Regions from separate parts of the Streptosporangium oxazolinicum genome, predicted to be linked through region 2. Evidence: riboswitches for the same ligand, from Rfam matches in the RefSeq annotation. Region 2 holds a riboswitch; the other holds the start of a gene.
The links. Region 2 has a riboswitch for glycine ahead of gcvT (glycine cleavage system aminomethyltransferase GcvT). Riboswitches for the same ligand answer to the same signal wherever they lie in the genome.
Positions count from the first base shown of each region.

Region 1: linked by a shared signal. The riboswitch ahead of gcvP (aminomethyl-transferring glycine dehydrogenase) and the one ahead of gcvT (glycine cleavage system aminomethyltransferase GcvT) in region 2 are both predicted to bind glycine.

Region 1 covers NZ_BAABAQ010000009.1:34,858-38,693, reverse strand. Annotated here, with positions in the region: gene gcvP (aminomethyl-transferring glycine dehydrogenase) at 1-2,406, opposite strand, end outside; glycine riboswitch at 2,589-2,681, opposite strand; gene ABD817_RS23210 (MerR family transcriptional regulator) at 2,697-3,317, opposite strand; gene ABD817_RS23205 (bifunctional nuclease family protein) at 3,462-3,836, opposite strand, start outside.
Region 2 covers NZ_BAABAQ010000006.1:277,834-281,669, forward strand. Annotated here, with positions in the region: gene ABD817_RS18770 (L-serine ammonia-lyase) at 1-880, opposite strand, end outside; gene gcvH (glycine cleavage system protein GcvH) at 953-1,342, opposite strand; gene gcvT (glycine cleavage system aminomethyltransferase GcvT) at 1,339-2,430, opposite strand; glycine riboswitch at 2,464-2,558, opposite strand; glycine riboswitch at 2,559-2,658, opposite strand; gene ABD817_RS18785 (gamma-glutamyl-gamma-aminobutyrate hydrolase family protein) at 2,732-3,427, opposite strand; gene ABD817_RS18790 (3-oxoacyl-ACP reductase) at 3,606-3,836, opposite strand, start outside.

The DNA.
Region 1 (3,836 bases), on a different contig from region 2:
GGCGACGAGGCCGCCGCGGCCGGTGTAGAGGACCGGGTAGTGGGGGCTGAGCCTGCGGGCCAGGTAGTTGGCCGACAGGATGGCCTGCTCGGTGGCCGCCTTCAGGCCGTCGGCGCCCATCATCCGGATGTAGGCCCAGGAGATGGGCAGGATGCCCGCGGAGCCGTACGGCGCGGCCGAGACCGGGCCGACCGCGCTCCCCTCGCGCAGCGGGTGGCCGGGCAGATAGTCGGCCAGGTGGGCGCGGACCGCGACCGGGCCGACGCCGGGGCCGCCGCCGCCGTGCGGGATGCAGAAGGTCTTGTGCAGGTTGAGGTGGGAGACGTCCGCCCCGAACTCCCCCGGCCTGGCCAGGCCGACCAGCGCGTTGAGGTTGGCGCCGTCGACGTAGACCTGCCCGCCGGCCTCGTGCACCAGCTCGCAGATCCGGACGATCGTCTCCTCGTACACACCGTGCGTGGACGGGTAGGTCACCATGATCGCGGCGAGCCGCTCGCGGTGCTTGTCGATCTTCGCGACAAGGTCGTCGAGATCCACGTTGCCCTGGTCGTCGCAGGCGACCACGGCCACCCGCATGCCCGCCATGACGGCGCTCGCGGCGTTGGTGCCGTGCGCGGAGGAGGGGATCAGGCAGACGTCGCGGCCCGACTCCCCACGCGCGGTGTGGTAGGCGCGGATCGCCAGGAGCCCGGCGAACTCGCCCTGGGAGCCGGCGTTCGGCTGCAGCGACACGGCGTCGTAGCCGGTGACCTCGGCCAGCCAGCGCTCCAGCTCCCCGATCAGCTCGAGGTAGCCCGCGGCCTGGTCCTCGGGCGCGTAGGGGTGCAGCCCGGCGAACTCCGGCCAGGTGATCGGCTCCATCTCGGTGGTCGCGTTGAGCTTCATGGTGCAGGAGCCCAGCGGGATCATCGACCGGTCGAGCGCGATGTCCTTGTCCTGGAGCCTGCGCAGGTAGCGCAGCATGGCCGTCTCGGAGCGGTGGCTGTGGAAGACCGGGTGGGTCAGATAGTCGCTGACGCGCGTCAGCGCGGCGGGCAGCGCGTCGTGGGCGGCGGCGTCCAGGTCGGCCAGCACGGTGCCGCTGACCTCGAAGGCGGCCAGGACCTGCTCCAGGTGCAGGAGCTCGGTCTTCTCGTCGCAGGTGACACCCACGTGGTCGGCGTCGACCAGGCGCAGGTTGACGCCGTTCTCGCGGGCCGCGGCGACGACCCCCGCGGCGCGGCCGGGCACCCTGGCGAGCACGGTGTCGAAGAAGGTGTCGTGCACGACCTCGACACCGCCCTGGCGCAGGCCCTCGGCGAGCACGACGGCGTGCCGGTGGGTACGCCGGCCGATCCTGCGCAGGCCCTCGGGGCCGTGGTAGACGGCGTACATGCCGGCGATCACGGCGAGCAGCACCTGCGCGGTGCAGATGTTGCTGGTGGCCTTCTCGCGGCGGATATGCTGCTCGCGGGTCTGGAGCGCGAGCCGGTAGGCGGGGCGCCGGTCGGCGTCCTGGGAGACGCCCACCAGGCGGCCGGGCAGCTGGCGCTGGAGGCCGTCGCGGACCGCCATGTAGGCGGCGTGCGGGCCGCCGAAGCCCAGCGGGACGCCGAAGCGCTGTGAGGAGCCGACCGCGATGTCGGCGCCGAGCTCGCCGGGCGCGGCCAGGAGGGTGAGGGCCAGCAGGTCGGCGGCGGCGACCACCTGGGCGCCGCGCGCGTGGGCGGCGTCGGCGATGGCGCGGAAGTCTCGGACCCTGCCGCTGGCGCCGGGGTACTGCACGAGCACCCCGAAGCACTCGGGGAGCTCGGCGGTGAAGTCGCTCTCGACCAGCTCGATGCCGAGCGGCTCGGCGCGGGTGCGCAGCACCGCCTTGGTCTGCGGCAGCGCGTCGGCGTCGACCACGAACACCGTCGAGGGGCTGCGGCCCGCGCGGCGGGCCAGGGTCATCGCCTCGGCGGCGGCGGTGGCCTCGTCCAGCAGGGACGCCCCGGCGACGTCGAGGGCGGTCAGGTCGGAGACGACGGTCTGGAAGTTGATCAGGGCCTCCAGGCGGCCCTGGGAGATCTCCGGCTGGTAGGGCGTGTACGCGGTGTACCAGCCCGGGTTCTCCAGGAGGTTGCGGCGGATGACGCCCGGGGTGATCGTGTCGTGGTAGCCCAGGCCGATCATCGAGGTGAGCACGGTGTTGCGCCCGGCGAGGACCCGCAGCTCCGCGAGGGCCTCGGACTCCCCGGCCGCCGGGGGCAGGCCGAGGCGCCCCGAGGAGCGGATCGCCTCGGGCACGGCCACCGCGACCAGGTCGGCGACGGAGGCGAATCCGACCGCCTCCAGCATGCGGGTCTGGCCGGCGTCGTCCGGCCCTATGTGGCGGGTCGCGAACGGCGGGGAGCTGAGCTCGCTGAGCGATGACAGGTCGGTCATTGGTGAAGCCTCCCGGGACGGGGTGGAGACCGGCGCTGGGCGCGGGCGTATGCCTGGTCTCCCCCTCTGTCATCACGGCCGTCGTTCACGGGCCGTGACCTGAGAGCTTCACCTGCCCTAGACGGGAGGCTTGCACCGTCGGTGAGTCGCGCCTGGCGAGCGCGCCTGCTTTCCAGAGTTGCCTCGTCCGTGCGGTACCGGGTGCCTGAGAGATTCCGGGGAGGTTGCTCCTTCGGCGCCCCGATCGCGGTCGGGGTCTCTCCCGCACAGGGTCAGTGGCAAGTCCGAGTTTACCCGGTTCGTCGTGCTCTGCGACGGCGGGCCAGCTCATCGGCCTGATGATCGCCTAAAGGGCCCTCGCCCGACTCCGCACGTTCGCCGGGCAGATCCGCGAGGGAGCCCTCCACCTCCTGCCACACCCGTCCCAGTGCTATGCCGAAGACTCCCTGACCGCCCTGGAGGAGGTCGATGACCTCGTCGGGGGAGGTGCACTCGTAGACGCTCACCCCGTCGCTCATCAGGGTGATCCCGGCCAGGTCGTTGACGCCCCTGTCGCGCAGGTGCTGCACGGCGATGCGGATCTGCTGGAGGGAGACGCCGGTGTCGAGGAGCCGCTTGACGACCTTGAGGACCAGGATGTCGCGAAAGCCGTACAGCCGCTGGGAGCCGGAGCCGTGGGCAGCCCGCACGGTGGGCTCGACCAGGCCGGTGCGCGCCCAGTAGTCGAGTTGCCGGTAGGTGATGCCGGCCGCCGAACAGGCCGTCGGTCCCCGGTAGCCGATGTCGGCGGGCACCTTCACCGGTTGCCCGTCGAACAGCAGACCCTCTTCACCCGCGCGCTGACGTGCCGACTGGCGCCGTTTCGGGTCATCCTGATCGGCGTTTCTACCCTCGCCGCTGCTGACCGCCACGCGGACCTCCGGCTTTCTCTCATCCCACGGCCTGATCTGGGGGTTTACGCACGACCACGGGTTTCACTTGCACCGTAGGACTGGGGCCAAGTCCAGTCAACGACCCTACTCGGCGCGTCGTGAAGCGTAAATGCACCGAAATTCCTACCCCGCGCGGCCGAAGTCCTCGGGCGTGATCGTGTCAAGGAACTCCCTGAACTTCTCCACCTCGTCCTCCTGGTCGTCGGGGATGATCACCCCCGCCTCCCTGACCACATCCTCACTCGCGAAGATACGTGCGCCGGTGCGAAGTGCCAAGGCGATCGAGTCCGAGGGACGCGCGCTCACCTCCACCCCGTTGGAGAACACGAGATCGGCGAAGAAGATGCCGTCGCGCAGGGCGACGATGTTGACCGTGCTCAGCCGGACCCCGAGCCCTTCGAGCACGTCGCGGAACAGGTCATGGGTGAGCGGCCGGGGTGGTGGCTCCTCGGCCTGGGCCATGGCGATCGCCGTGGCCTCCGTCATGCCGATCCAGAT
Region 2 (3,836 bases):
CGGCGCCGTTGGTGGGCGCGGTGACGATGCGGCCCCCGGCGGCGTTCTCCTCGTTGACCGCGAGGGCGAACAGCGAGACCCAGTCCATCGTCTGCAGCGTGTCCTTCTCCTGCGACTCGCTCCGCAGCTGCCGGTGGAGCTGGTGGGCGCGGCGGCGGACCTTCAGGCCGCCGGGCAGCACGCCCTCCTTGCCGATGCCGCGCTGTACGCACTCGCTCATGACCTGCCACAGGACGAGCAGCCGGTCGCGGATCTCGGCCTCGGTACGGCCGAAGGCCTGCTCGTTCTCCAGCATCAGCCCGGAGATCGACAGCCCGGTCTCCGCGCACTGGGCGAGCAGCTCCGCGGCCGTGGTGAAGGGGTACGGCAGGACGGTGTCGTCGGGTTTGATCCGGTCGGCGCCGGTGGCGTTCTCGTCGACGACGAAGCCGCCGCCCACCGAGTAGTAGACCTTCTCGCGGATCGTCTCGCCGGACTCGGACAGGGCGGTGAAGCGCATGCCGTTGGGGTGGCCGGGGAGCGAGACCTTGCGTTCGAAGACGAGGTCCTCGCCGATGACGAAGGGGATCTCGCGGGAGCCGTACAGGGAGATGGTGCCGGACTCGCGCATGGCGGCGAGCCGTTCGTCGACCGCGTCGACGTCGACCAGCTCGGGCTTCTCACCGGACAGGCCGAGCAGCACGGCCTTGTCGCTGCCGTGGCCCTTGCCGGTCAGGCCCAGCGAGCCGTACAGGACGGCGCTCACCCGGGCCGTCTTCTCCAGGAGCCCGTCCTGGTGGAGGCCGCGGGCGAACTTGTGGGCGGCGGCCATCGGGCCGCCGGTGTGCGAGCTGGACGGGCCAATTCCGATCTTGAAGAGATCGAAGACGCTGATCGTCATCTGAATCCTTCCAGCGTGGACGGCCACGCGCGCCCGAGGACGCGCGTGGCCGTGACGCGAGGGGGGAGAGGCTTAGGACTCACCCGAGGTGAGCGCGGCGTACTCCTCCGGCGACAGCAGGTCGTCGGCGGAGCCCTCAAGACGTACGCGGAACAGCCAGCCCTCGCCGTAGGGGTCGCTGTTGACCAGCGAGGGGTCGTCCACGACGGCCTGGTTGACATCAACGATCTCGCCGCTGACCGGGGCGAAGATGTCGCTCACCGACTTGGTCGACTCGACCTCGCCGACGGCGTCACCGGAGGTGACCGTCGAGCCGGCCTCGGGGACCTGCACGTAGACCACGTCGCCCAGCGCGCCGGCGGCGTAGGCGGTGATGCCGACGGTGAGGGTCAGGCCGTCATCGATGCCAGAGATCCACTCGTGTTCCTTGGTGTAGTGCAGTTCCTCGGGAATGCTGCTCATTTTTTCCTCCTGTAGAAGGGCAGTGCGACGATCTCGACCGGCTCGTGGCTGCCCCTGATGTCGACGGCCAGTCCTGACGATTGGCCGTTGTCCACGTAGGCCATGGCGATGGGTCTGCCCAGTGACTGGGAGGGCGCCCCGCTGGTGACCTCACCGACGACCGCGCCGTCACCGGCGACCACCACCGGATACCCGTGCCGGGGCACCCTGCGGCCGGACGCGATCAGGCCGACCAGGCGGCGGGACGGCGAGACCTCCCTGAGGGGTTCGAGGGCGGCCCTGCCGACGAAGTCGCCCGGCTTGTCAAACCTCACCACACGGCCCAGCCCGGCGTCGAACGGGGTGAGGCCGGACGACAGCTCGTTGCCGTACAGCGGCATCCCGGCCTCCAGCCTGAGGGTGTCGCGGGCGGACAGGCCCGCGGGGATCAGGCCGTGCGGCGCGCCCGCCTCGGTGAGGGCGGCCCAGACCGGCTCCGCGTCCTCGGCCGCGACGAACAGCTCGAAGCCGTCCTCGCCGGTGTACCCCGTACGGGCGACGAGGGCCTCGCGGCCCGCGACGACGGCGGGCAGGCCCGCGTAGTACTTGAGCCCGTCGAGGTCGGCGTCGGTGAGCGAGCCCAGGATCTCCGCGGAGCGCGGGCCCTGGACCGCGACCAGCGCGTACCGCTCGGAGCGGTCGTCCACCGCGGCGTCGAAGCCCTTGGCGCGATCGGTCAGCTCGGCGGCCACCCGGGGGTAGTTGGAGGCGTTGGCGACGACCATGAACTCGGCGGGGGCGAGCCGGTAGACGATCAGGTCGTCCAGCACGCCGCCCTCCGGATCGACGATCATCGTGTAGCGGGCGCGGCCGGGCTCCAGCGCGGAGAGGTGGCCGACCAGCGCGTAGTCGAGGGCTTCGGCGGCCTGCGGCCCGGTCACGAAGATCTCCCCCATGTGGGAGAGGTCGAACAGGCCGGCCGCCTGGCGGACCGCGTTGTGCTCGGCCGACTCGCTGCCGTAGCGGAGCGGCATCAGCCAGCCCGCGAAGTCGGTCAGCGTCGCGCCGAGGGACTCGTGCACGCCGCGCAGCGGCGTAGGTCGGGACATGTGCGCACCTCAGACAAGGGACAGATGAGAGCATCCTCCCCCTCTGTCGTGGGTGCCTGAGAGTTTCATCCGGGTTTTGCCGGACTTTCACCTTCGGCGAGGCCGTGGGACCTGCTTTCCAGAGGGCACCTACCCGCACGGTCCTTTGCCTTGAGAGGTTCGCGGGGAGGGCTTGCTCCTTCAGGGGTCCTGGCCTGGGTGATCAGGACGCTCTCCCGCACGGGATTCATCGGTGTCACCGGCCAGCCTAACCGCCCGCACCGGCCGAGCGAAATCCCCTCGCGGCACCGATCCGCGCCGGTCAGGGGGTGGCGTGCCGGACCAGTGCCTCGAACAGAGCGGACTCGCCGTCGGTCTCGGGGTGCCACTGGACGGCGAGGGCGAACGGGTGGTCGTCCAGCTCCACGGCCTCGATCGTGCCGTCCTCGGCGTGGGCGGTCACGGTGAGGCCCCCGGCGAGCCGGTCGAGGGCCTGGTGGTGGTAGTGGGCCACGTCCACGGTCTCGGTTCCGAAGATCTTCGAGGTCCGGCTGCCGGGGGCGAGCCACACCGGCATCCTGCCGTAGTGGCCGGGGGCCGGGGCGTGCCCCGGATGGCCGACCACGTCGGGCAGGTGCTGGTGGAGGGTGCCGCCCAGCGAGACGTTCAGGACCTGCATGCCCCTGCAGATCCCCAGGAAGGGCAGGCCCCGCTCCAGCGCCGCCCCGACCAGCCCCAGCTCGGCGTCGTCGCGGAACGGCCGGACGTAGCCGGTCCGCTCGTGCGGCTCCTGCCCGTACCGCTCCGGGCCGACGTCCCCGCCACCGGCCAGGATCAGCCCGTCCAGGCGCCCCGTCAGCGCCGAGGGGTCGCCCGCCGGGGGCAGGATCACCGGCTGCCCGCCCGCGCGGGCCACGTGGTCGACGTAGTCGTACGGCAGCAGCGCGGTGGTCGTCTCCCAGACGGTGAACCGCGCGGGCTCGACATAGCAGGTGATGCCGATGACGGGACGGGACATGATCTCCTGTCTTGCTCCTGTGCGGGAACCGGGCGCCACGAGGGGAGCCCATACCTCCTCCTCGCACGGTACCGACCGGGGCGGGACACGCCGGGGCGACACGCGCGAAGAAAGCCGCGAGGGGCCGCGACGGGGTCTCCGGGGGTCTACAGGGGTCTCCGGGGGGCGACGGTGGGGTCTACAGCGGGGTGACGTACGCGCCGGAGATGCCGCCGTCCACCAGGAACTCGGAGCCGGTGATGAAGCTGGCGTCGTCCGAGGCGAGGAACGCCACCGCGGCGGCGATCTCGGACGCCTCGGCGAAGCGGCCCACCGGGATGTGCACCAGGCGGCGCTGCGCCCGCTCGGGGTCCTTGGCGAACAGCTCCCGCAGCAGCGGCGTGTTCACCGGCCCCGGGCACAGGGCGTT